Thermocoleostomius sinensis A174: one gene and its partner. The protein of the gene in region 1 binds, or shares a complex with, the protein of each later gene. Links are inferred from orthologs where the notes say so. Each region holds a gene or a part of one and is shown on either strand. Other genes may lie near its edges. The genes, in order: prfA and prmC.

What was found.
Region 2: the proteins of prfA (region 1) and prmC are in contact, whole or in part, in a crystal structure (PDB 2B3T), measured with the Escherichia coli proteins. The link is inferred for Thermocoleostomius sinensis A174 from one-to-one orthologs.

What each region holds. Positions count from the first base shown.
Region 1 is NZ_CP113797.1:835,188-843,958, forward strand. The notes cover bases 231-3,055. They hold prfA (peptide chain release factor 1), read left to right. Parts: upstream 231-1,000; coding sequence 1,001-2,110; downstream 2,111-3,055. Other genes in these bases: rpsI (30S ribosomal protein S9), read left to right, coding at 231-509; rpmE (50S ribosomal protein L31), read left to right, coding at 650-892; OXH18_RS03640 (amylo-alpha-1,6-glucosidase), read right to left, coding at 2,216-3,055. Also shown: rplM (50S ribosomal protein L13), read left to right, coding at 1-96; more of rpsI, read left to right, coding at 96-230; more of OXH18_RS03640, read right to left, coding at 3,056-4,258; OXH18_RS03645 (pilus assembly FimT family protein), read right to left, coding at 4,340-4,921; OXH18_RS03655 (AAA family ATPase), read left to right, coding at 5,585-7,408; OXH18_RS03660 (polysaccharide deacetylase family protein), read right to left, coding at 7,485-8,192; arsenosugar biosynthesis radical SAM (seleno)protein ArsS, read right to left, coding at 8,368-8,771. UniProt on the Escherichia coli protein: Peptide chain release factor 1 directs the termination of translation in response to the peptide chain termination codons UAG and UAA.
Region 2 is NZ_CP113797.1:2,717,547-2,734,484, forward strand. What follows is about bases 8,026-10,929. They hold prmC (peptide chain release factor N(5)-glutamine methyltransferase), read left to right. Parts: upstream 8,026-8,984; coding sequence 8,985-9,875; downstream 9,876-10,929. Other genes in these bases: OXH18_RS11755 (Tic22 family protein), read left to right, coding at 8,063-8,863; OXH18_RS11765 (L-threonylcarbamoyladenylate synthase), read left to right, coding at 9,972-10,589; OXH18_RS11770 (S-layer homology domain-containing protein), read right to left, coding at 10,662-10,929. Also shown: OXH18_RS11715 (helix-turn-helix transcriptional regulator), read right to left, coding at 1-212; OXH18_RS11720 (SpoIID/LytB domain-containing protein), read right to left, coding at 537-2,471; OXH18_RS11725 (DUF6439 family protein), read right to left, coding at 2,792-3,088; OXH18_RS11730 (hypothetical protein), read left to right, coding at 3,226-3,684; bioD (dethiobiotin synthase), read right to left, coding at 4,018-4,719; OXH18_RS11745 (hypothetical protein), read left to right, coding at 4,972-5,733; OXH18_RS11750 (ABC transporter substrate-binding protein), read right to left, coding at 5,785-7,065; more of OXH18_RS11770, read right to left, coding at 10,930-11,918; OXH18_RS11775 (hypothetical protein), read right to left, coding at 12,356-12,784; OXH18_RS11780 (glycosyltransferase family protein), read right to left, coding at 12,830-14,149; OXH18_RS11785 (hypothetical protein), read left to right, coding at 14,270-14,962; OXH18_RS11790 (magnesium chelatase subunit H), read left to right, coding at 15,353-16,938. UniProt on the Escherichia coli protein: Methylates the class 1 translation termination release factors RF1/PrfA and RF2/PrfB on the glutamine residue of the universally conserved GGQ motif, i.e. on 'Gln-235' in RF1 and on 'Gln-252' in RF2.

The DNA of each region.
Region 1 (8,771 bases):
ACAAAGCTGAAAGTCTATGCAGGGCCTGACCATCCCCATCAAGCCCAACAACCTGAAACTCTGACCATTAACACTATTCCTGGAGGTGAACGCTAATGCAAGCCATTGAAAGAACCGATCGAGTCATGTACCAAGGTACAGGGCGCCGCAAATCGGCTGTTGCCCGCGTCCGGCTGGTACCTGGAAATGGGCAATTGTTGATTAACGGTAAACCTGGCGATCTCTATCTTCAGTTTAACCCTACCTACTTGTCGGCGGCAAAAGCCCCCCTAGAGACCCTAGGACTAGAGACCGAGTACGACATTTTGGTCACGGTTAGCGGTGGGGGATTAACTGGACAAGCCGATTCTATTCGCTTGGGTGTTGCTCGGGCACTGTGCCAACTCGACCCTGACAATCGCAAGCCGTTGAAAGTAGAAGGCTACTTAACGCGAGATCCACGGGCAAAAGAGCGCAAGAAGTATGGCTTGCATAAAGCTCGTAAGGCGCCGCAGTTCTCTAAGCGCTAAAATTGTGATGGATAGGCTGTTAGCATTGTTAGCTTGCGATCGATGTGTGACTTCGATGAGTAAGTGGTAACAATGGATAGCCCTGATCTGCTCACTACAGATCAGCAATACAGTTCAACTCGTTTTGACAATCAATCATCATGGCAAAATCTGGAATTCATCCGGAGTGGTATCCGGAAGCAAAAGTATACTGCAATGGCGAAGTTGTAATGACCGTTGGTTCAACCAAGCCTGAAATTCATGTAGATGTGTGGTCGGGTAATCATCCTTTCTTTACTGGAACCCAGAAAATCATCGACACTGAAGGCCGCGTTGAGCGCTTCCTGCGGAAATATGGCATGATGGATAGCGGTAAATCTGGTAAGTCTGACGCTAAAAAATAGCGGGGTCGGTGTTGGACGGTTTCAGCGGTCAGCGTTCGAACATAGAAAAGGCTGATTGCTGGACTTTTTGCCATCTATACCGACTATTTCTATTGCAAGGCTACTTTTATGGCTGAGACTTATTTACTAGATAAATTAAAGTCTGTTGAGCAAACGTTTCATGAACTGACTCGGCGGCTCGCTGATCCAGATATTGCCACTGATCCAACTGAATTTCAGCGCGTGGCGAAAGCGCGATCAGCATTGGAAGAGACTGTCATGACCTACGAAAACTGGCAAAAAGCTCAGCAGGATTTGGAAGGGGCGCGACAAATTCTTCGGGATGCAGGTGGTGATGCCGAACTGCGAGAAATGGCAACATTGGAAGTTGAAGAGTTGCAAGAGAAATTAGAATCCCTAGAAGATCGTCTCAAGATTTTGCTGTTGCCTCGCGATCCGAACGATGACAAAAACATCATGTTAGAAATTCGGGCTGGTACAGGTGGCGATGAAGCGAGCATTTGGGCTGGGGATCTAGTGCGCATGTATTCTCGCTATGCCGAAAGCCAGGGCTGGCGCGTGAAGCTAGTGAGTGAGTCGTTGGCGGATATGGGTGGCTTCAAAGAAGCGATTCTGGAAATTCAAGGCGACCAAGTTTACAGCAAACTGAAGTTTGAGGCGGGCGTTCACCGAGTCCAACGAGTTCCAGTTACAGAGGCCGGTGGACGAGTTCATACATCCACAGCGACAGTGGCCGTGATGCCAGAAGTGGATGACGTTGAAGTTGAAATCGATCCCAAAGATATTGAACTGACCACTGCTCGATCGGGTGGAGCAGGCGGGCAAAACGTTAACAAGGTGGAGACGGCTGTGGATCTGTTCCACAAGCCCACTGGCATCCGGATTTTCTGTACCGAGGAGCGATCGCAACTGCAAAACCGTGAACGGGCGATGCAAATTTTGCGAGCAAAACTCTATGAGATGAAACTGCGAGAACAACAAGAAGCAGTAACATCTATGCGCCGATCGCAAGTGGGTACAGGTTCGCGTTCGGAGAAAATCCGCACTTACAACTATAAAGACAATCGTGTCACTGACCATCGCTTGGGACAGAACTTCACTTTGAATCCCGTCTTAGAAGGAGATCTCGAGGAGGTCATTCAGTCCTGCATCTCTCAAGATCAACAGGAACGCCTGGCAGAACTCGCTGCTTCTACGTCGGGAGCCGCCTCTGTTTAGCACTGATTGTGTTTGTTTTATCTTTGTGCTGATTGAAAGTATATTTTCAGCCGAGTCAAAATTCTCGACTCGGCTCATTCTCTCGATTTTTCTAACCCCCAATTTCTAATTCCTAGTGATCGAACTATGCCGAATCACTTCTGCTACTGACCAAGCTTGGGCGATGGCTCCACGAGGAGCATGAGGAGGATCGCCATCAAACATTTCGGAGATGGAATGGAAGCACGCTTGTTCGTCAAAATGGGTGAAGAGTGGTTCCCAATCAATCGGAACGGGAGCGTTGGGGTAAAACCGTTGCCACGCCCGAATAAAAGGGCCAATCAGCCAACTCCAGACCGTACCCTGGTGATATGCACGATCGCGCTGCCAAATGCCGCCTTCATATTTGCCAACATATCGCGCATCAGATGGATCGAGAGCGCGCAATCCGTAGGGGGTTAAGAGTCGATCGCGAGCGACGTGCAGCACTCGTTGTCCAATCTGCTCTGGAAACCCACAGTAACTGAGGGAAAGGGCTATGACGGCGTTGGGGCGAATGCTGTCATCAGGATAATCATCGGGGGAAATAGCATCGTAGAAATATCCCAAAGCCGGATTCCAAAACTTTTGCAGCGAGGATTTCACCTGTTCGGTCTGATAGCTAAAGCGACGAGCTTGATTAGTCAGGGCGGCTCCGTCCATGCGGTCATCTTGTTGCAGCCGCGTGGCCCATTGCTCTGCCCAGCACAAAGCTGAATACCAAAGCGCATTAATTTCAACGGCTTTGCCCCGGCGCGGGGTCACGGGTTCTTCTTTAATTACAGCATCCATCCAGGTTAATGCTACATTAGGCGCATCCCAAGTGACTAGCCCATCAAAGGCATCCACGCGAATGTTGTACCAAGTGCCTGCCATCAACCCTTTGTAAATGCGCCAAACGATCGGGTATTGCTCTACTAGAAACTCCCAGTCTTGGGTTGCTTCCAAATATAGCCCCAGGGTTTCAATCCACCAAAGAGCCGCATCAATGCTGTTGTAAAAAGGCTGTGTACCAGCATCCGGAAAGGCATTAGGAATCAAGCCCTGTTGGCAATACATGCCAAATGTTTGCAGCAAGCCCTTCGCTAACCCATAGCGCTGCGTCACTAATGCCAGCCCCGGCAACGCAATCAACGTATCGCGTCCCCAATCATTGAACCAGGGATAGCCTGCAATCACGGTGGGGCTATTGATGGAGGCACGATAGACAATAAATTGGTCGCCCGATCGCAACAAACGCTGTTGCAGGGATGCGGACTCTGGCGCAGATTGTTGAGTGTTGTCGGCTGAAACAACAGCCTCAAATGCTGTATTCAACCGCTGTTGTTCGGTTTGGATGGCTCGTTCAAATATCTCTGCACTTAGCAAATCGGGCGAAGAATCTGAGTGTCCAACCCTGGCTTCCAGAATCACCGTTTCACCAGGCTGTAGCAGTACCGATAAAACACCTGGAGTGAACAAATCTTCGCGATCGGACAAGCCCCGTTTGGTTTCTTCGGTATAGCGATAGCCCCAGTACCACATGCCATCGCTAGAATACTTACCTTGGCTCCAACTTAATTGCCACGGCGTGCCCATCCAAGCAGGGCTTTTGGCTTGCAGCAGGATGCAATGGGGTTCAACCAGTTGCACAAATTGCAACTCCGAATCAGCATGTTGCTGATAGTGAAAAATCCGATCGCCAATCATGGGGCGCAGTTGCAGCAACGCAGCCTCGGAGCCGTCATAGCGATATTCCACCAAAATGGAATGGTAGAACTGCGGCGGTGCACCCTCCACTTCAGGAGCCAGCAACCCGTGGGGCATGATCAGCCGTCGTTGCAGTTGCCAATCATTCCAGCCCCAACTCCAGGTTGGAACCGGGTCAGGATGAAACTGTTGCAGCAGTCTATATCCCATTGGGGCGATCGCACCGCTCGTCCAGAAATTAGTGCTTAATTCAAATGATCGGCCTCGCACTTCTAAACTGGCATCAATCCGCGACAGTAGTAATGTCCGCTGGCTTGGTGGTTCGAGGGCAGCAATTAGCCAACCGTGATACGTGCGCGTATGAGCATCACAGACCGTACCGCTAGCAAAGCTCCCCAATCCATTGGTTAATAACCATTCCCTGGTATCTAGCTCTTCCATTCAGAACACAACTAGCTATACAACACCTGTCCTGACACAGATTACCATCCGAGTTGTTACTAGCGTGGTATTGATCGGTGCTCAGCCGCAATTGTTAGTTTTGCGCATGGCTCCCAGCAACGTCGAGACAAACACACAGCGCTTGGCTGGACCGCCGTCCTTCACCGTCAGCGTCAGATGTCCCAAGAGGGATGAAACGTGTCCTCGAGCGTTAAATTCAACTCGATACATCTGATTAAGCTGCGGCAACGTGGTAGGTTCAGTAATCTGAATCTTGGCATCCAGCGTTTGCCATTGAATGTCGTTCGGAGATGCTGTCACGGGGTGAATTGACCAGCGCACCACTCCATGCACTTGTTGAAAGTTAGCCTGCCAATTTGATTGTGTCCACTGGGCTTGGGCTTGAGCTTGCCGCAGCGTTTGAAACACTTCATCTTGAGCGGCTGCCAACAACCGTTGATGCCAAAACGATCGCCACCCAAGGGCCGCGATTGCCGCCAAAATGCCAACTAATACCACCACCGTCAACAGTTCAATCAGCGTAAAGCCACGGTCAGAGTTTTGCTTATCGACTGGGTTTAGTTGACTTAGCGGTCGCTGGGCTAGAGGCAACAACAAGTAGAAACAAGGGTGGTCGTCGTTGCAGTCCTGCTCACGGTTCATAACAGCACCCTAGAATTGAGTTGGTTGGAGGAGAAGAGAGAAAGGAGAAGACACAAGTTTAGAATTCCCACAAAACTGAGCAGATGCGCTCAGTCGATCAGAGATTTTTGAAATTGCAGTGAAATGAACTAGGCAGAAATTGATTAGATGAGGTATGCTGAATGTTCAAGGCAGTGAACAGGTCTGCTGTTGCATTGCTCAACTAAACCTGCGGATGTGGCGGAATTGGTATACGCGCACGTTTGAGGGGCGTGTGGCTTTGCCTTGCGAGTTCGAGTCTCGCCATCCGCATTACCAGTCATCTAGAACAAGGCAGTGTAAGGAAAGCGGTTCTAGAGAAGCTTGTTTATGATCCCAACGATCCAAGCAAAGACGCTTAGTCTATATGAGTTGGAGCGATGGTTTAATTTAACGTTGGTAACTCTAGAGCAAGCATCTGTACTATTGCTGCTCTGAGTCCTTTTCGATTAATCGCTCTCACGAATGTCAGTACGTTCTCAGCACCCTCAAACATCTGACCGCTTGGCTGCTGCAATAACCCCGCGTTCGAAATCACGTCGCCTAGGTGGTTAGAGCGTGGATGTAACAAACCAGATACCTTTTCCCATGTCTGTCTTGGACAAAAGACTAGAATGAAGACTGAGCGGCGTGAGATCAGATGTGATGAGCGATCCATTTAAAGAATTAGAAGAATTTTTAGATTTTAAGCGGCTAGAAGAACTGGTTGACGAGCGCTTAGAACAACTTCTCGATTTTGTTGAAGAGTTTGAAGAACAACTCGGCGGTGGGTTCGGGTTTGATGTACAGGTAAAATCTCGCCCAAAGCCTCCTGAACCAGAGCGTCCTTACTCGCAGCCGACAGCAACCGATACGAATCAATCAACCGTTGCCACGGCTCCCCCGGCTCCGCCCACCACCCTCAAAGAAGTCGGAGGCTTGTCGGACGTACTGCAAGAATTGCGAGAACTGGTTGAAATTCCGCTGAAGCGGCCGAAGCTGTTGCAAAGTTTAGGATTAGAACCCGCACGCGGGGTGCTGTTGGTGGGGCCACCCGGAACCGGAAAGACCCTCACTGCCCGATCGCTGGCGGAAGACTTGGGTGTGAACTACATCGCCATTGTTGGCCCAGAAATTATTGGCAAGTATTACGGGGAAGCCGAAGCCCGATTACGCAGCTTGTTTGAGAAAGCAAAACGATCGGCTCCTTGCATAATATTTATTGACGAAATTGACAGCCTTGCCCCCGATCGCTCCAATGTAGAAGGGGAGGTAGAAAAACGAGTCGTCGCTCAACTGCTGAGTCTGATGGACGGCTTTGCCGCTTTAAACGGCGTCATTGTGCTAGCGGCAACCAATCGTCCAGAGCATCTTGATCCAGCGTTACGGCGACCCGGACGCTTCGATCGCGAGGTGCAGTTTCGAGTGCCCGATCGCAACGGTCGCTTGGAAATTCTCAGGATCTTGACGCGATCGATGCCGTTAGATGCGTCAGTACAACTGACAAATATTGCCGATTTGGCAGTGGGCATGGTGGGGGCAGATCTGAAGGCGCTGTGCCAAAAGGCAGCGTATCTAGCGCTGCGACGACAAGTACCGAATCTGCAAACCTCAGTTTCTAGCAATCTGACTATCAACCAAACCGATTTTCAGCAAGCCCTCAAAGAGATTAAGCCCTCGGTGCTGCGATCGGTGGAGGTGGAATCACCCAACGTGGCATGGGAGGCGATCGGCGGTCTGGAATTGGTGAAGCAAACGCTTCAGGAGTCGGTAGAAGGCGCGCTGCTGTATCCCGAACTATATCAGCGGGCCGGAGCCAAAGCCCCCAGAGGAATTTTACTGTGGGGACCACCAGGAACGGGTAAAACCTTGCTGGCTAAAGCGGTGGCGTCACAAGCACGAGCTAATTTCATAGCAGTGAACGGACCGGAGTTGCTCAGCAAATGGGTGGGGGCATCGGAACAAGCGGTGCGAGACCTGTTCACCAAAGCGCGGCAAGCGGCCCCCTGTGTGGTGTTCATGGACGAGATTGATAGTCTGGCTCCGGCCCGAGGTAGTTTTCAAAGCGATTCTGGAGTCAGCGATCGCGTGGTGGGGCAACTGCTGACCGAGCTCGATGGGCTACAAGGCTGTGCCAATGTCCTGTTGATTGGGGCAACCAATCGACCAGAGGCGCTTGATCCAGCCTTGTTGCGGGCAGGTCGGTTGGATCTACAACTGAAGGTGGATTTACCCGATCTGCCCAGTCGGTTGGCCATTTTGCAGGTTCATAATCACGATCGCCCCTTAACGGAGGCAGTATATTTGGCAGAATGGGCCGATCGAACCGAGGGGTGGAATGGGGCCGAACTAGCTTTATTAAGTAATCAGGCGGCCCTGCAAGCGATTCGACGTTACCGATCGCAACAACATACTGATCCAACTCTGCTGCAAATTACCCCAGAGGATTTTGAAACAGCCTATCAAACCTTGTTAACTCAGCGAGGATAAGTTGAAAATTGGGGGATGCCCCTCCAACCCCTAGCAGGGGACGGCGGCGTCTCCTGCACCCCCTCTAGAAGGGTTGTCAAGTTTTGACCACTGGCACACCAATCGCGGCTTGTTGCCACAGCGCATCGACTGTGACGAACTGATAGCCTTGATCTAACAAGCGAGGAATCAAACGATCGGCAGTTTTTGCCACATCTTCGCCGCCACAGTAACCATCGTGCAACACAATCAGCGAGCCGTTGCAGGTTTGGCTCAGCACTCGCTGAGTGACGATATCAATGCCCGGACGTACCCAATCTTCGGGAACTACGCTCCACATGACAGGGCGATAGTTCCATTGCTGGAGATAGCGCAAGGTTTGTGGCGTGAATAAGCCATTGGGGGGACGCACATCGCGAATGTTTTGCTGCACATATGCTAGATCCACCTGGCAGGCGTGCGCGATCGCCTCTTGCGTTTTTGCCAAGCTTTGCTTCAATTCATCAGCGCTGAGCCGGGGAAACGAGTGATGCTGATAGCCGTGTAGCCCAATCCAGTGCCCGCGCTGCCAAATTTCTTGGGCCATGTGAGGCGATCGGTGTACACAGGCCCCTAGCCAGAAAAAGCTGGCGGGGATTTCGTAGCGATCTAAAACTTCCAGGAGTTGTGGGGTGTGAGTGGGATGTGGGCCATCATCAAATGTGAGGGCGATCGTGGCAGAATTGGCATCTCCTGTCCACAAGCAAGTAGGGAAGGTGGGTCGCAGGACTTTGTGAATCAGCGGGAAGAACGGAGCAAGTTGCATGAACGGAGAGAAAAATGGGGAGAAATCGTTCCATAAACCATATGTTTGACCATAGCAAATCAAAGCAATGATCGGTAAGGGCGGGTGTTTGCCCAAAGTGACACTGGCCGAAGCAACACCTATGCTGTAGGGCTGCATCCTCCCCAAGTCAATCGCTTGTGACACCGATTTGGTACTATTCGATCGCTCCACCACAGGAACTTCCAGCCCCCGCCGTACAGCCAAAACAGTGCCGCCCAGTAACAATGTGCCGCTGCGCCAACCAGTCTGGGTGGAAATTACGAATATGCGGACGCTGATCCGTCGGAGATTGCACTTCTAAATTCAACATCTGGTTAAAGTCGCAGTCAAACAAGCGCCCGTCCCAGGAGATGGACAGCGTGTTGCGACACATGAGACCGGAAACGGTAGCTGGATTAAAGGAATTGACCAACAGTTCCAAATACCCCTCTAAGTTGCCTGATGCTTCCAGCCACTCTAAAAAGCGAGAAATCGGCATATTATTCAGGGCAATTAAGCGATCGAACGTTACCCCATGATTTTTGAGCAGTCCTGCTTTCCATTCCTGCTCCATCTTGG
Region 2 (16,938 bases), 1.9 Mb from region 1 along the record:
CCCCGACAGATGTAGTCTTCGGCATAGGTTTCATGAAAAATTGCCAGTTCCAAACCAGGGCATAACTCCATCACCCGAATGTAGCCTCTGCCTAACCGAGATGGCATCATGTGAATGGTCTCCAGGCGATCGATCGAGGTGACAGGGGGGCACTGCTGCTCTGCTTCCAGCCAGAGTTCGTCTTCTTCGCGGGCAGTCAGGTCGAGACTCATGAGAAACAAGAGGTCAAGGTAATGAGAATCAGTTTCAATAATCTCGGTTCACCCATTAGAAGTCAAGGTGCTGGCTTTTACCCACCAAGGTCTACCTGCCTCTATCCAACCACGATAGATAATAGAAGGACTGGTAGCAGTTGCTGATATTAATCGATCGCCAACCCTAACAATCGATCACAATGCTCTCGTGCCCGATCGATTGTATTTATGTATTTGTATTTATGTATTTAACTTTCACGGCTATCTTACTCTCAATCGCAATCGGTTCTATCACTCGGCTTGTGCAAGTGATGGTGATGGCAAACAAGTGCAGCAATGGGTTCACCAGATTCTCTTGTGAGGTTGAAGGCGATCGACGATGGATTCGTTCACTCTAGATTTTGTGGTGCTTAATGACTTAACGGTTGATTCTAGCCTGTTGGGTTCGATCGCAACAGGTTCCTCATCCTGGAGAGGATCACGCCAATAGGTGATGGCATTAGTCAACAGTTGCAGCTCGGACCCAGGATAGTAAAAGCTGAGGATCTGCTCGCTTGACCAACCCAAATCTCCTAAATTATAGGCTCCAGTTTGGCTCATGCCCACACCATGCCCTAACCCACCACCTACAAAGGCATAACCCTTTAGAACAGGAGCCACAGATGGTTGGGCTGTTGGTTGGGGCGATGGGGTTGCTGTTGTGGAGCTACCTGCTGGACTTGTGGTTGGTAACGGTGTCGCACTAGGAGAACTGGTCGCTTGTGCGGGTTCAACGGCTGGCTTTTTGGCTTGAGGAGCGGAAGGTTGCTGATAGATGGGTTCTAGGTAAAAGAGGGTGCTGTTGGGAGCATAGAGCGCCCGCAAGATTTCGTCTTTCTCTAAAATTACTTGTCCTCGATCGGTGGTAATTGCAATGCGCTGCACCCGTCCGGCTGGCGATCGTTCCAGCACTTCCATCTGTTTCACCTGCGTAAAGTTAGCTAACGGATGCTTTTTACTCTGCAAATAGGCCTTCAAATCTCCGGCAATTTCAGTCAGGGGGCTTTCGATCCGCCAGCGGAACATATCCCAGCCCTCTTCATTAAAACCAGATTTGCGGTTAATAAACGCACGAAAATTCAGTTCTTCAGTCAACGGCTGGTTGGTAATATCCCAAACGTTTTGCACCGAATCAACAACAGCCCTAAGATAGGGGCGATCGCTACCATTCCAGACATCGCTAAAAGGGGCCGTAATACCGCCCGCTGTCGAAGAATACAGGGCATCCACCAACTCGTTTTGGTATGTAAGCACCTGCCCGCGAGTGGCTGCAATTGCCCGATCGGTGTCAGGAACGGCTCCATTCAACCCCCAGTAGACTTGGCATTGAGTATCGGCGCAAAGCTGATAGTTATCGATGGCAAACCGGCGCAGATTTCGCAATGCATAGGTGCGGGCAAGGATAGCTTGCGCTTCGATCGTCGTTTGAGGTGCACCAATGCCAATTTCGTGCGGCACCACGCCCCGCAAATAGGTTTCCAGTGGGACATGATTCACCAACGTATAGGTGCCATAAGCATTCGGCTGAAAGCTAAATGTACCACCATATAGCCGCCGCCCATGATCATCACGGTTTGAGATCACCTCCAACCGATCATTGACTGTGTCAATCGAGACCTCATCCGATTGCAGTTGCGCACCATTGACAGTAAATGAAGCTTGCGGTTCTTGCTGCTGCACGTGGGTATCGATGAAAGCAGTCCGCGATCCATTCGACTGCAAGTTCTGCATCAACAAGCGGCGCAACAATGGAGTGCCATAGGTTTCTCGCTTAGCCCAAACCTGCCATTGCCGAGGTTGAGCAATTTCCACTTCAATGCCCTGTTGTCGCCATTGATTGGCGCTATCTTCCGCACTTTCGAAACTGCGATGAGTACTTAAAACCAATCGCTCTGTCACTTTTGGTTCTGGCAATGGCTGCATTACCACATTCACCTTCACTTCGGTGCTAGTGGTCAGGGTTCGCTCTTGTTCGCCTTGCTTGAACTGCAATGTTATCTGATCGCCCGCTTCGGGTTTTAGGACTAGAGAATCACTAGCATTTGCGCCAAACCGCTGTACAACACCAACATCTATAGTTGGATTTAGTGGCCCTTCTTGAGCAAATCCTGGTGTAGCTAGGCTCACCAAACAGGCAGCCGCCAAAAAGGTACCCCAAGCGGCTTGAATGTTGGCTGAGGTGCTGAGCAAGGTAGGAAAAATCGTGTAGCGATCGCTCAATCTTTTAGTTTGAAGCATTCTCCGTACCGATGAAACTCCCCAAAGAGAGATTAAGAATCTAACGGCTAACAGTTTCCGATTATGGACGCTGACCAAGGAAATCGGCAAGGTTCTAAGTAAGTTTATGAAAACTTTACAGGGTTAGCTGGGTGAGTGACGCCAAAGCTAGTGACAAATCCGGGCGAGCAAGCACTGCCAAACCCTACTGTTGGCCAAGTCTATAGCCCTACAGCTTCTCTTGACCACGCAATTCAGAATACACCCTTACTTGCGGCAATACGGTCATGGTCGCGAGCATTGATACGTTGGATGGCATCAGCTATGGATTCGTTAGCCTCTTAGTGACCATGGGTTGGACACGGTGGAGCCGAAATCGATCGATCGAGCCAGCCACTGGCCTGCTGTAGACGGGCGAGGGCTTCTTCAGGGTGCTGATTCAGCAGATATACCAAGGCAATTGCTGCCTGTTCTGCCGCACGGGCATTACGATTTGCCTTGAGCCGATGCCAATCCCCTGGTGCAATGGCTAACCGTTCAGCGAGGGCTTGAGCTAGCTCGGCTGTTGATAGTTCTGCAATCGGTTTCTGGCTATTGGAACGGGTGAGAGGCGTTGCGAAATCAGAGGTTGGGGACATAGCTGAAAATTTAAAGCAAACTTTTCAAAAACGATGCAACTTGGCAATTCAACAGTCAATCAGGGAATGCTTGCTAGGGAATCCGATCTCTTCTGAGCGCTCGGTGCTTCATTTCTACTCTACGTTAACTTAACCCTATGAAACTGCCATCTTTTCCGCCGGCCCAACCCGATCGATCGGCAGGTGATTCTGCGTCGCTGTCCGCAACACCTCTTGAGTCTACCCCCAACATCGAAATTGGCGAAATTGACAAGATCGATCAGACCATACATGAGAGCATACATGAGCTTGAACAAGCCTTTCAACTCCTCAAAACCCGTCATGCCCAAATCCAGACCGATCGCCAGTGTCAGCAAATCCTCCGTGATCGCAAAGATCAGATCGAACAGCAGCTTCAGCACACTACCTCTGCACGGATACAACACCAACTGAAACAAGACTTGAAGCAAATTCGTCAGCAGCTTGAGACATTGGAAGTAGCATTGGAAAGCCAGTTGTTTTCCTGGACTGGACTCAAAGAAGTCTTTTGGCAAGCTGTGCGGTTTGGCGGACTTGGAATGATGATCGGATGGGTGCTGCGATCGTGGATGCGGTAGGAACTGGGGATTAGGGATTGGGAATTAGAACTAAAAACGCGGTGTACCACTTGATGTGCCACTTTCTGAAAAAGCATAGATCAATTCTGTATCGCCTTCATCCCCAGTCCTGCTCTCATGCGTGAGAGCAGGGAAACGATGCAAAAAATCTATGAAAAACAAAACCCCTGGGCGTCTGTCCGTGTTTCGACTCCAGGGGCTTGCTTTGTTTCGTTCCTCCTCACACATCCTTAATTTACGGCCCTTATCTGAGAGATAAATCTGATTTGGGACACTTCATAGAGTGGCACGATGTTGTATTTGCAAGAGGGGCTATGTTGCATGAATTCATGCTTATGAGAGAATTCGCTCAATTTCTAAATTGGATGCGATTTGAACCAATTTGTTGACGTCGGTTGGGTCTGCTAAGTAGGGCAGACAACCCAAAACGGGTTTATTCGTCAAAGCTTGAAGCAATTCAACAGCAGCCCAATCATCTCGATCGTTAGCATGGCAGGGCTGCACACAGTTCAACACAATTCCTTTTAGGTGAATGCGTGCATGACGGGCCAACGCGACATTAGCAACGGTTTGGGGAATAGCCCCAGGTAGGACGGGAACAACGAGTACAACCGGAATCCGCCAATCCCAGGCTAAATCAGCTAGGGTTGTTTCTGCGGTAATCGGAGATCCCAATCCACCCCATCCTTCCACCAACACAAACGATCGCTGTTGAGTCAGTTGCTCGAAGGCCCGCCAAAGGTACTCAAGTTCAATGCGACGGCCCTCTCGCTCGGCAGCGATAGGAGGGGCAAGCGAAGCAGCAAAGTGCAGCGGGTTGATGTCATCAGGAGTTTGATCCAGATTAAACAATTGGCTGTAAAGTTGGCGATCGCCGTCGGGATACTGATCTTGAGCGTATCCGCTTCCACACTGTACAGGCTTAAAAAGAGCCAAGCGCGACGGATGATACCGTTGCCAATAGGCAGCCAATGCACTGGTGAGTACGGTTTTGCCAACACCACTGTCTGTTCCTGCAATCAATAATGCGTCCAACTTAAACTCCCTTCTAGAGCGATCGAAAAAAAGCAAGCTATAATAGCTAAGGCAACGGGATGTAGCGCAGCTTGGTAGCGCGCCTGCTTTGGGAGCAGGATGTCGCAGGTTCAAATCCTGTCATCCCGACTTTAGATAATTTAATCGATTTTCCTCAACTTTGCGGGCTAGTCCGGCTGCGTTGTTTTATCCAAATTGTGATTGATGCGCTAAAACCGGGAACCTTAACGGTAGTTTAGGCACAAACACTCTATGGAACGACGTTTGAAACAGGCGGCAAACGGTCTCACCTCGTTGCTGTTGGCCTTGTCAGCATTGTCACTATCACCCATGGCGCCAATAGAACCAGCCCAAGCGAACCCGGTAGAAGCTCAACAGGTGACGGCTTGGCGTTCTGGTTTGCATCGATCGTACTGCAACAGTAATTGGACAGAAGCGATTAGCCTCGCTGGGGCAATGATGGGTAGTTCTGAAGTGACATCCAATGAGCGCTTGTGGCTATTTGTAGTGCGTCAAGATATGTTCAACTTTCAGCGAGGTGTTGCAGAATTTTCGGGATGTCAAGGCGGACGAGTGCTAGCGGGAATCACTGCCGATGCAACTCAAGCATTACAAGCATTAGTTGAATTTTCAGATTCTTCAGCGACAAGTTCTTCAGTCAATTGGGCAAGAGGGTTGACGGCTATCAGAGCCGATCGTCGCCAATCGACACCCTTGGCTAACGCCTCAACGACACCATCCTCTGTCAATCCAACCAGGATTGATCGGTCGGCTCAAACTCCGACAACTACTGATTGTCCAGCGAATTCTGAGGGAGACAGGCGTGTAGCAGACGGCTCAACGAGCAATCAATGGAATTATGAAATCTGGCGAAATACGAGTTCTCAGTTCTATGTGAGATATTGGCGGCAACATCAAACCTGTGCCCAGGCTAGAATCACTTCCGAACGTTACTCTACACAAAACGAGGCATGGCAAGCATTTAGACAGGCAATTCGGTTTGAAAATAACTAAAAAGGGCGCTTCACCAACGCCCTTCTTTTAAGAATAGGCTGGATCGATCATCTATGACTCGCCGCCAACTTCGATCGTTTCTTGCACCTCTAGCTGCCCATTGTCGTTAATCGTCCAGATATCGTAGGCTCCAACTACATCGCCTTGATCGTTAAAGTCAACGTTGCCGCTAGCTCCTTGATAGTTGATGTCTCGGCCTTCCCGCACCAACGCCAAGGCTTGGCACACATCCGTGACTTCTTCGCCAGGGGCATTGGCCACCTCGCGAATTTGATCCTTCAACGCAGATCCTGTATTTGCTTTGGCCGCTTCTGCGGCTAAAACCATTACGGCTGCTGCATCCCAAGAGTTCGGATCATACACATTCGGCTCGCGGTTGAATTTAGCATTGTAGGCGGACTTAAACGCCTCCAGTCCTGGACCAGTGGCACTTGGAGCCGTTCCTAACACTCCAGACACAATGTAGTTACCGTCCGCATCGCGTCCCACAAGCTCAGCCAGTTCATTAGTTTTCATCCCGTCGGTCAGCAGGATTTTGGTTTCTCCGTCTAGTAATCCTTGCTCGAAAGCGGATTTGAGAATGAGACTGCCAGTTTCAGGATACGCTACCAGCAAAACCCCGTCAGGATTGCCGCTAAAGGCTGCACTTAGCTCCGAGTCAAACGTTGTAGCATTTTCTGCATACAGGGTGGGGTTCGACTCATTCACCACGGTTCCTCCCTGGGCCTTAAATGCGTCCGTAAAGGCCTGCACTAATCCGTTCCCGTAATCATTGTTGATGGCAAACACGGCCACGTTCTGTAACCCTTGATCGCGCGCGAGTTGGGCCAACGCATCGCCTTGGAAACTGTCGGGAGGAGCCGTTCGGAACCAATAGCCATTGAACTCTCCCTTTTCTGCCCGAGCGGTAAACTCAGGACTGGTGCTAGACGGAGAAATTTGCACCACCTCATTACGAACGGCAATATCAACTGCTGCGCTAGAAACTGCACTACCTGCGGCTCCAACAACGCCTGCCACCTGATCTACTTCTGCGAGCTTGGTCATGCCAGAGGCCCCAGCCGCCGGATCGGTTTGATCGTCTTCGGAGATTAAGGTAACTTCGCTACCCAGCACCCCATCACACGCATTGACGCTTTCAACTAGTAGACTAACGCTGTCTTGCATCGTGGTGCCGTACTGAGCTAGATCGCCCGTAATGGGAAGCAACGTACCCAATTTCAGCGCTCCAGCCGCGGCTCCATCGCTGCTAGCTGTTGTCGTCGAAGTTGCATCAGAATTGGCAGGAGATTCAGTCGTGGTCTGTGTACCGCCACAAGCCGTTGTCAGCATCAATAGGGCGATCGCTCCTCCGGTTAGTTGCAATCGTCGGATTTTGCTCGTCGGTTGAGGGATTGACTGAGAAGCTTGGGGCTGAGAAGTTTGGCGGAATCGATCGAAATCGAATAGGTGTTTAAAGCAGTTCATACGGCAACCTAACTCAAAAAAATAAGCGTGTTACTGAAGTTGAAATTAAAACAAAGATTAGGCCTATAATCGCGCCAACTGTTGTGGAGAAGCAACAGGGTTGTTAAGGTTACATCAACTGAAATAACAGATCGCTGTGAAGACGTGACAAAATGACCTTTCACAGAACTGTGATCTGGTGTCTGTGTTGACTGGCTTGAGCCAAATCGTAGATTGGCAATTCAGCATAGCAACAATTCAATTATTTTGACGCTGCTCTGTATCGTTCAACTGCGGATGTTGCCCCTTCTGATAAAAAACTTTGAAGTTTCGCGGCTCGGATGGCTAGTTTTTGCTGATTGATGGGAAATGTCCGATCGCAAATGTACCTTGGGTATAAGGAACTATCGCTCGATCGAGCCAGTCAAGATTACCTACGACCAATTTGGTAGTTTTGTCGATGCGCAGCTAGATGTGTTTCATCGAACAAATCTAAACGGTTGCCTAACGCATTAATTTATGTAAATCTAGTCTGCTAGTCGCAGCGATTTATTCCACTGGCTGTTTAAGTGGGTTCAATCAGTAGTTTCAGTCAATTACCGCGAACCCTTCTGCTTCTCAGCTTGTCCTCATAAACCCACAACTTGAGTTGAAAGTGATAGCCTTTAGGCGAGCGATCTAAGTTGCAGTTTAAGTTAAGGTGAGTGGGCCAATATTCGACTGTTCAACGGTGGAGATCTATCCCACGAAAATGGTCTGCGATCGAATGAAGTGTTTGTTGATGGTTGGATTGAGTAATTGGGTTCAGTAGTTTTTCCGTCTGAGCAGATGACTCATTGCAAATGGCGTTAAGTGCGGATGATTTAGTTTCGTAGGAGTTTTTATGAAATCATTGATTCGCTGGAGTGCAACCCTTGCTCTCATTGGAAGTGTTCTGTTTGGTTCTCTCTTTGTTGGAGGCAGCAGAGTACTAGCTTTATCCGATGAAGAAGTGAAAGCCCGGTTGGAAACAGTTCCAGTTTTCACCCTAGTGGATGGTGAAGGTTCACTGGTTGTTGCAACTTTTTCAGAAGAAGAGAACGCACCGCCTGTTGCCACCGTATTTATTAGCCATACCAATGCTGAAAACTTTTTGCGCAACATGTCCAATACCGACCCACAGGCTGTAGAAGGTGTACGAATTGTGCCAATTTCGCTGGCACGGGTGTATGAAATTGCCCTGGATGGACAAAACGAAGAAAACCCGCTGCGAGTTGCGTTTATTCCTCAACGGCAAGAGGTGGAAGCGGCAGTTGCTATCTTAGAAGAGAGTGGTCAATCCGCTGAGAATTTTCAAGGTGTGCCGCTGTTTATTGCCAAATCGGGTGAGGGGGAAGAAGAAGCCCTGTTGACTGTGCGTCGAGGGGAAGAGGAAGTTATTCCTATGTACTTCAGCGAAGACGAACTGCAAGCAGCCTTGGCTGGACTGCGTGAAAGTCAACCGGAATTAGCAGAATCGGTTCGGATTGAAGTAGTGCCGCTCGATCGACTGATTGAGAACTTGCGCACGAGTGATAATCAGGAATTGAACCAGATTTACTTGGTGCCCCCTCAAGAAAGCATTGAATATATTCGATCGCTACAACAACAGGGTGGGCAACAACCAGCCCCACAGCAAGCCCCGGAACCAGCCCCACAGCAGTAGGGAGGCTGTCAGCGAATAGATCCAAGCGTTGAGTTGAGGGGCATGGTCGATCGTGCCCCTTATTGCTATGGTTTTGTGAGAATGGTTTGTAATTTCGGCTGTGTCCGGCTCACGGAACTCTATGCACCGCACTTCTCAAGGAGATCTTTGGCACTGGCGACAAACTGCACACCAGCAGGCGATCGCAGCAAACATACCACCCGTGGAAGTTGATTGGCTCTTGCAACACCTAACTGGTCTAGATCGGCTGAGGTTGCGCTTACTGTCTCCAGGTGATCCAACGGTGATTGACTTAAAGTACTCTCTCTACGAGCTAGATCAGCGTTGGCATCAGCGATTAAACGCTCGGACCCCTGTGCAATATTTAGTGGGTGCAACACCGTGGCGACGGTTTATGTTAAAGGTTTCGCCCGCGGTTTTAATTCCTCGACCGGAAACAGAATCGATCATTGATTTGGCGATCGACGCGGTGCAAACCCACTCAGAACTGGGGTACGGACACTGGGCGGATTTGGGAACAGGCAGTGGAGCGATTGCCTTGGGGTTGGCGGATGCATTTGCTGAAGCCATGATTCATGCTGTGGATTACAGCCCAGACGCCCTCGCGATTGCCAGGTTTAATGCTCAGCAGTCAGGATTCAGCGATCGCATTCGGTTCTATCAGGGCCATTGGTTTGAACCGTTGACCCAACTTCAGGGTCACTTGCGCGGGATGGTATCCAATCCGCCTTATATTCCCAGTGATATGGTGGCCAAGCTTCAGCCCGAAGTTGCAGATCATGAGCCTGCCTTAGCCCTAGACGGTGGAGCCGATGGATTAGATTGTATCCGTTACCTTGTTGCTGAAGCCCCAAATTATTTAGTGTCTGGGGGGGTATGGCTCATTGAGATGATGGTGGGGCAGGCAGAGAATGTGGTCAATCTGTTGCAGTCCCAAGGGTGTTATCGCGATGTGCACATCTATCCCGATCTGGCAGGGGTCGATCGATTTGCGTTGGCTTATCGGGTTTAAATGGCAAATGGCTATTTGAGACGGTTTCAAGCGGTGCGTTACTCTGTCATGGTAATAGGTAATGGGTAATGGGTAATGGGTAATGGGTAATTAAGTATGCCGGGGGTTTCCTTTTCTGAACTGGTTTCGGCGGCTCGATCGGGTGATCGGCTTGTTAGCTTTCCTACAGATACAGTTCCCGCTTTGGCAGTGCGGCCCGATCGATCGGCGTTGATTTTTGAGGCTAAGCAGCGGAGCCACACTAAGCCGTTGATTCTCATGGCGGCGACGGCGGATGATTTATGGCCCTACGTGCAAGGCAGTGATGCAGAGTTCAATCTTTGGCAACAGGTGGCGGCTACTTATTGGCCGGGAGCACTCACCTTGGTATTGCCCGCTAGCGATCGACTGCCGCCTGAGATGAATCCTACTGATCCGACGACTATCGGCATCCGAGTTCCCAACCATGCGATCGCTCGACATATCTTGGCTCAAACTCGACCGTTGGCAACGACAAGCGTGAATCGATCGGGTCAGCCACCCCTAGAAACCCTAACGGATATCAACGCTGAATTTCCAGAGGTACTGACTCTACGATCTGACGAGTTAGCAGAATTGGAGCGCACCCTGATGTTGGAAACCCAGCCAAGTTCTCGCCTACCTTCTACCGTTGCTAAATGGACATCGACAGGATGGGAAATTCTACGACAGGGAACGGTCAGGTTAGAAGGATGAGCTTGAGCCACGTAGGACGGCACTGCTTACCGGATTCAACAGGATTTTCGCTAGAACGTTGGACAATGGGTATTAGCGCATCACCAGTGGTGAATCGAGCGTCAAATCTAGATCCACCGCCGGATTAATCGAAATTAGGGTGATTCGATCGCGTCCCAGAAATAGTCCTGCCAACCCTCCAAGGGCTGCTCCCCCTAGCACTTCTTCGGTGGCAATGGCGCGATCGCCTGTTACTGCGGCTACGCCAGCGGCCGCCCCTGCTCCAAGAGCCGCCCCTGCCAAAATTTCACCGACGTTAGCGCCTCGAGTAATTCTGCGAGTGGTGGTGACAGTTCCCGATGTCGCGCTCATCGGCATTCGAGTTCTGTCGGTGAGCACCAACTCTTTGGCATAGAAGCGAGCACCCGTCCCACCATCTACGGTGCGTAACTCGCCTACAATTTGGCTACCAGCAGGAATTAGCAAGCGATCGCCTTGACCCCGGATGTTACGTGCCACCGTTAGTGTCACTGGTACAGGTTCTGGTTCTTCTGTTGAAATAAAGATTCTCTCTGCCTCATCATAGCGAACCGTAATTACAGTTCCTGCGGGAAGCTCCGCCATGTTGGTTGGCGGTGTCGGTGTAGAGGCTTGATTGCCAACAATATAAGGCGAATTAATGGCCGCCACATTGCCAGAACTAACCAAGGCTTGATAGATAAAGGCTGCAACTTCAGCACGGGTGGCCGATCGATTGGGGTTCAAAAAGCGAACATCTGGATAGTTCACGACAATTTGGCGATCGGTAGCCGCCGCGACGCTGGGGCGGGCCCAGTCGGGAATTGCGCTAGCATCGGCATAGGCTTGCAAAGTACCATTCACGGAACCAGCCGTCGAATACCCCAATCCGTTGGCTAGCGATACTAATACCTGTGCCCGAGGGATGTTCTCATCGGGACGGAATACATTATTAGGATATCCTGATAAAAAGCCCATTGTGTAAGCTTCTCGAATGGCATCAGCCGCCCAATAATTAGCCGGAACATCGACAAACCGTGTCGAGCCTCGAACGGCAGACCGGCGAAAGGCTTGGCGTACCATGGCTGCAAACTGGGCCCGCGTCACTGAATCATTAGGACGAAACGATCCATCGGGAAATCCGCTAATGACACCGCGATTGGCTAACTCTTGAATGAATTCTCTTGCCCAATAATCTGAAGAGATATCTGAAAAGGTGCTTTGTGCCTGCGCTGGAGCCTGAACTACTATCAAGGGAGCCGCTGCCCCTGCCATTAACGTCAGCGCAGTAAACAAGGCAGTGCCAGACTGCCAGGAACGGAAACTAGACATAATCGTCCTCTTTAGATGCTATGAAATGGCTTGCTGTGGAACTTAATATTCCCTATATCGCTCAGGATGGAAACGTCCTGTAGACGACTGAGTTTCATCCAAGGGTTAATCTATGCACCGCAATTAGAGGGAATATTGCAAAGTTCTAACGCGCTAGCTTACTTGACTATTGAGTCATTCTCTGAGTTCCCGATTCATGCCCCGCAATTCTCATCTTTCCTCATCGTCGTATCAAAATCTGTAACCCTGTCAGTGCCAGGAGACGTTTCATCCTACTCTAAGGTAGACAGCTCCTCATGCACCTCATGTATGGGAAGAAGCAGCCGCCCCGATTGGCTGCTTTTTTATTGGAATTGCTCCTTAGCAAGTGGCTGACGTTGGGTCGATCGCCTTTCACTGATTGGGTTTCGAGAACAAGTTTCGAGAACAAAATTAAGTTATAGATTTAGGTTCGGGTGGATGGTGGCTGCCCAGCCCGTTGCCAACCCCAGTAACGAAAATGTGCTCAAAATTAGCAACGCCTGCACTCGAGTAAATCCAGCATTTTGTAGATCAAGGCGCGCCAGAATTTCAGCGGCAATCAGGACAAAAAAGTAACCAAAGATCCGGAACCATACCAACACGATCGTCACGCCCAAGGACGCCACAATAATCAGCGTGAAGTAGCCAATATCGGACTTCAACCAAGCTTTGATCAAGGCTTTCAGTCCATCAAACAGGGTGGTGAGCAGTAAGGCTTGCAACAACGTGAAGGCTAAGACCAACGACCAAGCCAGCCAAGTGGCAGTTGATTGAATCAAAAACCAACTGAAGCTGGTATAGGCTGCAAACAGAATTGCCAGAGAAAGCCAGGGTAACCGTTTCACAGAAGAGAGTGATAGAACTGAAAGCGAAAGGGAATACCCTAGAGTTTACCGGTAAGCCTGGCTTTGTACCAATTGAGCCAACCGTTGAGCGGCTCCTGCTTGCCCTCGGGTTTGCCGCAGCCGTTTCCGTATTTCTGCAAGTTCGTCTGGATGAGACAACCACTCTAGCGCTAGCGCTGCCACTAGTTGTGGCTGAAGTTCTCCAATCAGTTCTGGAACGATCGCCTCTCCTGCCCAAATGTTTGGCCAAGCCAACAAGCGAGGTTTCCGCAAAAACCACCAATTAATCAATTTGGCGAACCCACTCCCCACTCCTGGCAAGTTAGCCAACAATCCTGGAATACCGTCCCAAGCCCGCATCGCGTCTAGTTGTTGAGTCGGAATCAGGACAATCATCGGCACAGCCAAGGCTCCTAACTCTGCTGTGTTTGCACCTACCGTAGTCAGGCACAGAGCACAACGGGACAATAGATCATACGCAGGAAACTTTAACCATAAATCAACCCGCAATCCGTCTGTGGTTTTTAGATAAACGCGATCTCCTTCCCGATCGATCGTAGCTGTGACATTGCCAAATTTTGAGGCGATCGGATTTTGGGTAGCGTCGGCAAATTTGGCCAGGGTAGCTAAATCCAGGGTAGGAGCTACGGGAATCACAAAGCGCGTATTGGGGCGCCTGTGATAAATCTGTTGCAGAATCGCCAGCCCAAATGGAACACCTTGAGCTAGTTTGGCTGGTTTGGAACCAGGGAGGAGAGCGATGAGGGAGTCGGAAGGATGAGGGATGAGGGATAAGGGATGAAGGGGTACCGGGGTGTTTTCTTCCCCATCTCCTCTATCTTCCTTAGCTCCCCAACCCCCATCTTCCCAACCCCCAATCTCCACATCTGCCATCAAATCGCCCACCACGCTTAGCTTATGGGCGTACTGCTGGGGAACGCGATCGATTAACTCTGGTTTCATGACGCCAAACCGATCGACCCAACGATGCCAACGGGTCTCCCATTCGCCATAAACCACAATGCGATAGCCGAGCCGCTTGCCGATGATCACTGGATAAATTTGATCGCCGCCCAGAAACACCACTACCCCTCGATCGCGCCAGTCCCAGCTATCTGCCGTTTTGCCCCACAACAGAAATGGGAAAAAATGCCGAGCCGCTTGAATGCGATCGATCTCTGGATAGGATTGGGCAATTTCCACCTCGCGCCCGCTAGCATTGGGACAGGGAGACAGGATGAGGGAGATGCGGACACAACGGCGATCGTTTCCCATTTGCTGACGGATGGCTCTCACGACGGGGCGCACCCAAGTGGTAATTTCACCCGGACCGTTGGAAAGCAGGAGAATATCAATGGGATTCATAGTCAGAAGCCGCGATAGATAGAAAAGCTGAACGATGAAGGGGCCGGAATGGAACCAAATTCCACTGAAGGACCTCACCAAGGCTAGAGACACTGAAGGCAAACGTTGGGAGCAGCGAACATGCTAGGGTTACTCGTGATGGCAGTTCTTGCGGGGGTTGGGGCGATGTGGTGGTTTCTGCGTCGCCAAAAGCGAGAGTGGATCAGCAACCACGCTTTAGTCTATGTGAAAGGGGCCGAGTACCGCTACCCAGACCTACCTTTGGGGGGCTATGGTATCCCGATGCGGGTGAAAGATTCTGGCTACCAACGAGTTGAGGTGGTGTTTCCTCGTCTTACCGAAAGCGGAGAGGTTGAATATATCTACTCCTGGCATTATTGGCGAGATGTGGAAATGGCGACTCCCGCAGCGGCTCAACAGCTAGACAAACCGATGGAACTTGCAGACGGAATTGCACCAGTGATTCGGGAACATCTGCAAATTGATGCAGAAATCTCGCGGTTAAATCGAGAGTATAAAAAAGTCAATGAATTAGCCGATCTAGTCTCAACATCAGATCTTTACTCTAATCAAGTGAGTCTCTATGAACGTGCGCTAGATCAGATCGAAAACTTATTGAGAAAAGCAGAAGAATTGGAAAATATCTATATTTGCTTCATTCGAGAAACATTAATCGGTCTACAAATAGCGTCATACGATGCCGATCGCATCACTAGTGATGTATTGCAGTTTGATGAGCAATATCGGCAATTAAGAGAAGAATATTTGCGCCTGAAAGAGACGGCGATCGCCCATACAGAACTCATGCGCTAGCAAATAAGTAGCAAATAACAATTCGATTGCTTTTTTAGAAAAAGCTGTGAAACCTAGGTGCAATTCATAGATTTTTCCAATCAAATTGATTAGATTTTTTTAGAAAAACTGAGCATACACTTTTATGTTCGTCAAGAAATGTAAAAAAATATCTCGTTGTTTTTATCAAATTGTGTCAGATAACCGGTCGATTGCCCAGTTGGTAAGGGTTTTCTGGTAAAACACTCATGTAACATTATTTCGGGGCATCCGCGTCAGCGCTGTGCTTGGGCGGCTGGGTTCGGTCTATCTGCGTGCTGACCCCTACCTGCCAGGTATCCTTAACTTGCGCTGATAGAAGGATGAACTCGTGCTAAGTAGCCGACAGCCTTTTGAAAGGAGCCTAACCGCATGTTCACTCACGTCAAGCCCGCCATCAGGCACATCGCGCCCACCGATCTACAGGGACGATCGCTGATCAAGGTGGTCTATGTCGTGCTAGAGCCGCAATACCAGAGTTCGCTCTCGGCGGCCGTTCGTTCCATTAACCAGAACAACCCTAACCTGGCCATCGAAATCAGCGGCTATCTACTAGAGGAGCTTCGTAGTCCCGAAAACTATGAAGCGTTTCAACAGGATGTCGCCCAAGCTAATATCTTCATTGCCTCTCTTATCTTTATTGAGGAACTAGCCGAGAAAGTCGTAGCCGCTGTAGAGCCGCACCGCGATCGGCTCGATGTAGCAGTGGTGTTCCCGTCGATGCCGCAGGTGATGCGCCTTAACAAAATGGGCAGCTTTTCCATGTCGCAGTTGGGGCAATCCAAGAGCGCCATCGCCCAGTTTATGAAAAAGCGCAAGGAAAAGTCAGGGAGTGGCTTCCAGGATGCCATGCTGAAGCTGCTGAATACGCTGCCGAAGGTACTGAAGTATCTGCCGATGGAAAAGGCGCAAGATGCCCGCAATTTCATGCTGAGCTTTCAGTATTGGCTGGGCGGTTCGTCCGAGAATCTGGAAAACTTCCTGCTGATGCTAGCAGACAAGTACTGCGATCCAGCGGGAAGTCTGCGCGATGCACCGCTGCAATATCGCGATCCTGTCACCTATCCCGATATGGGCATTTGGCATCCGCTTGCGCCACACATGTTCGAGGACTTGAAGGAATACCTCAACTGGTATGCTTCTCGCCAAGACGTTCCCAATGATTTGAAAGATCCGCTGGCTCCCTGTGTGGGGCTGGTGCTGCAACGAACGCACTTAGTCACAGGGGATGATGCCCACTACGTGGCGATGGTCCAAGAGTTGGAGTGTCTAGGAGCCAAGGTGATTCCTGTATTTGCTGGCGGACTAGACTTTTCTAAACCCGTCGATGCCTACTTCTACGATCCGATCGTTAAAGAGCAGGCGATCGTTGATGTGGTGGTATCCCTGACTGGATTTGCGCTAGTGGGCGGCCCGGCTCGACAAGATCATCCCAAGGCGATCGAGGCGCTGAAACGACTGAATCGTCCCTATATGGTGGCGCTGCCGCTGGTGTTTCAAACTACCGAAGAATGGCAAGACAGTGATCTGGGTCTGCACCCGATTCAAGTGGCGCTGCAAATTGCCATTCCTGAACTGGATGGAGCGATCGAACCGATTATCCTGTCGGGACGCGATGGTACAACGGGGAAAGCCATTGCTCTGCAAGACCGGATTGAGGCGATCGCTCAGCGGGCAATGAAGTGGGCCAACCTGCGCCGCAAGCCTAAGCTCCACAAAAAAGTGGCGATCACAGTGTTCAGCTTCCCGCCGGATAAGGGTAACGTGGGCACGGCGGCTTATCTAGATGTGTTCGGCTCCATTTACGAGGCGCTGAAAGCTCTAAAGCAGAATGGCTATGACGTAGAAGACCTGCCGGAGTCGGCAGAAGCGTTGATGCAAGCGGTGATTCACGATGCGCAGGCGCAGTATAGTAGCCCCGAACTCAATATCGCTTACCGGATGTCGGTTCCAGAATA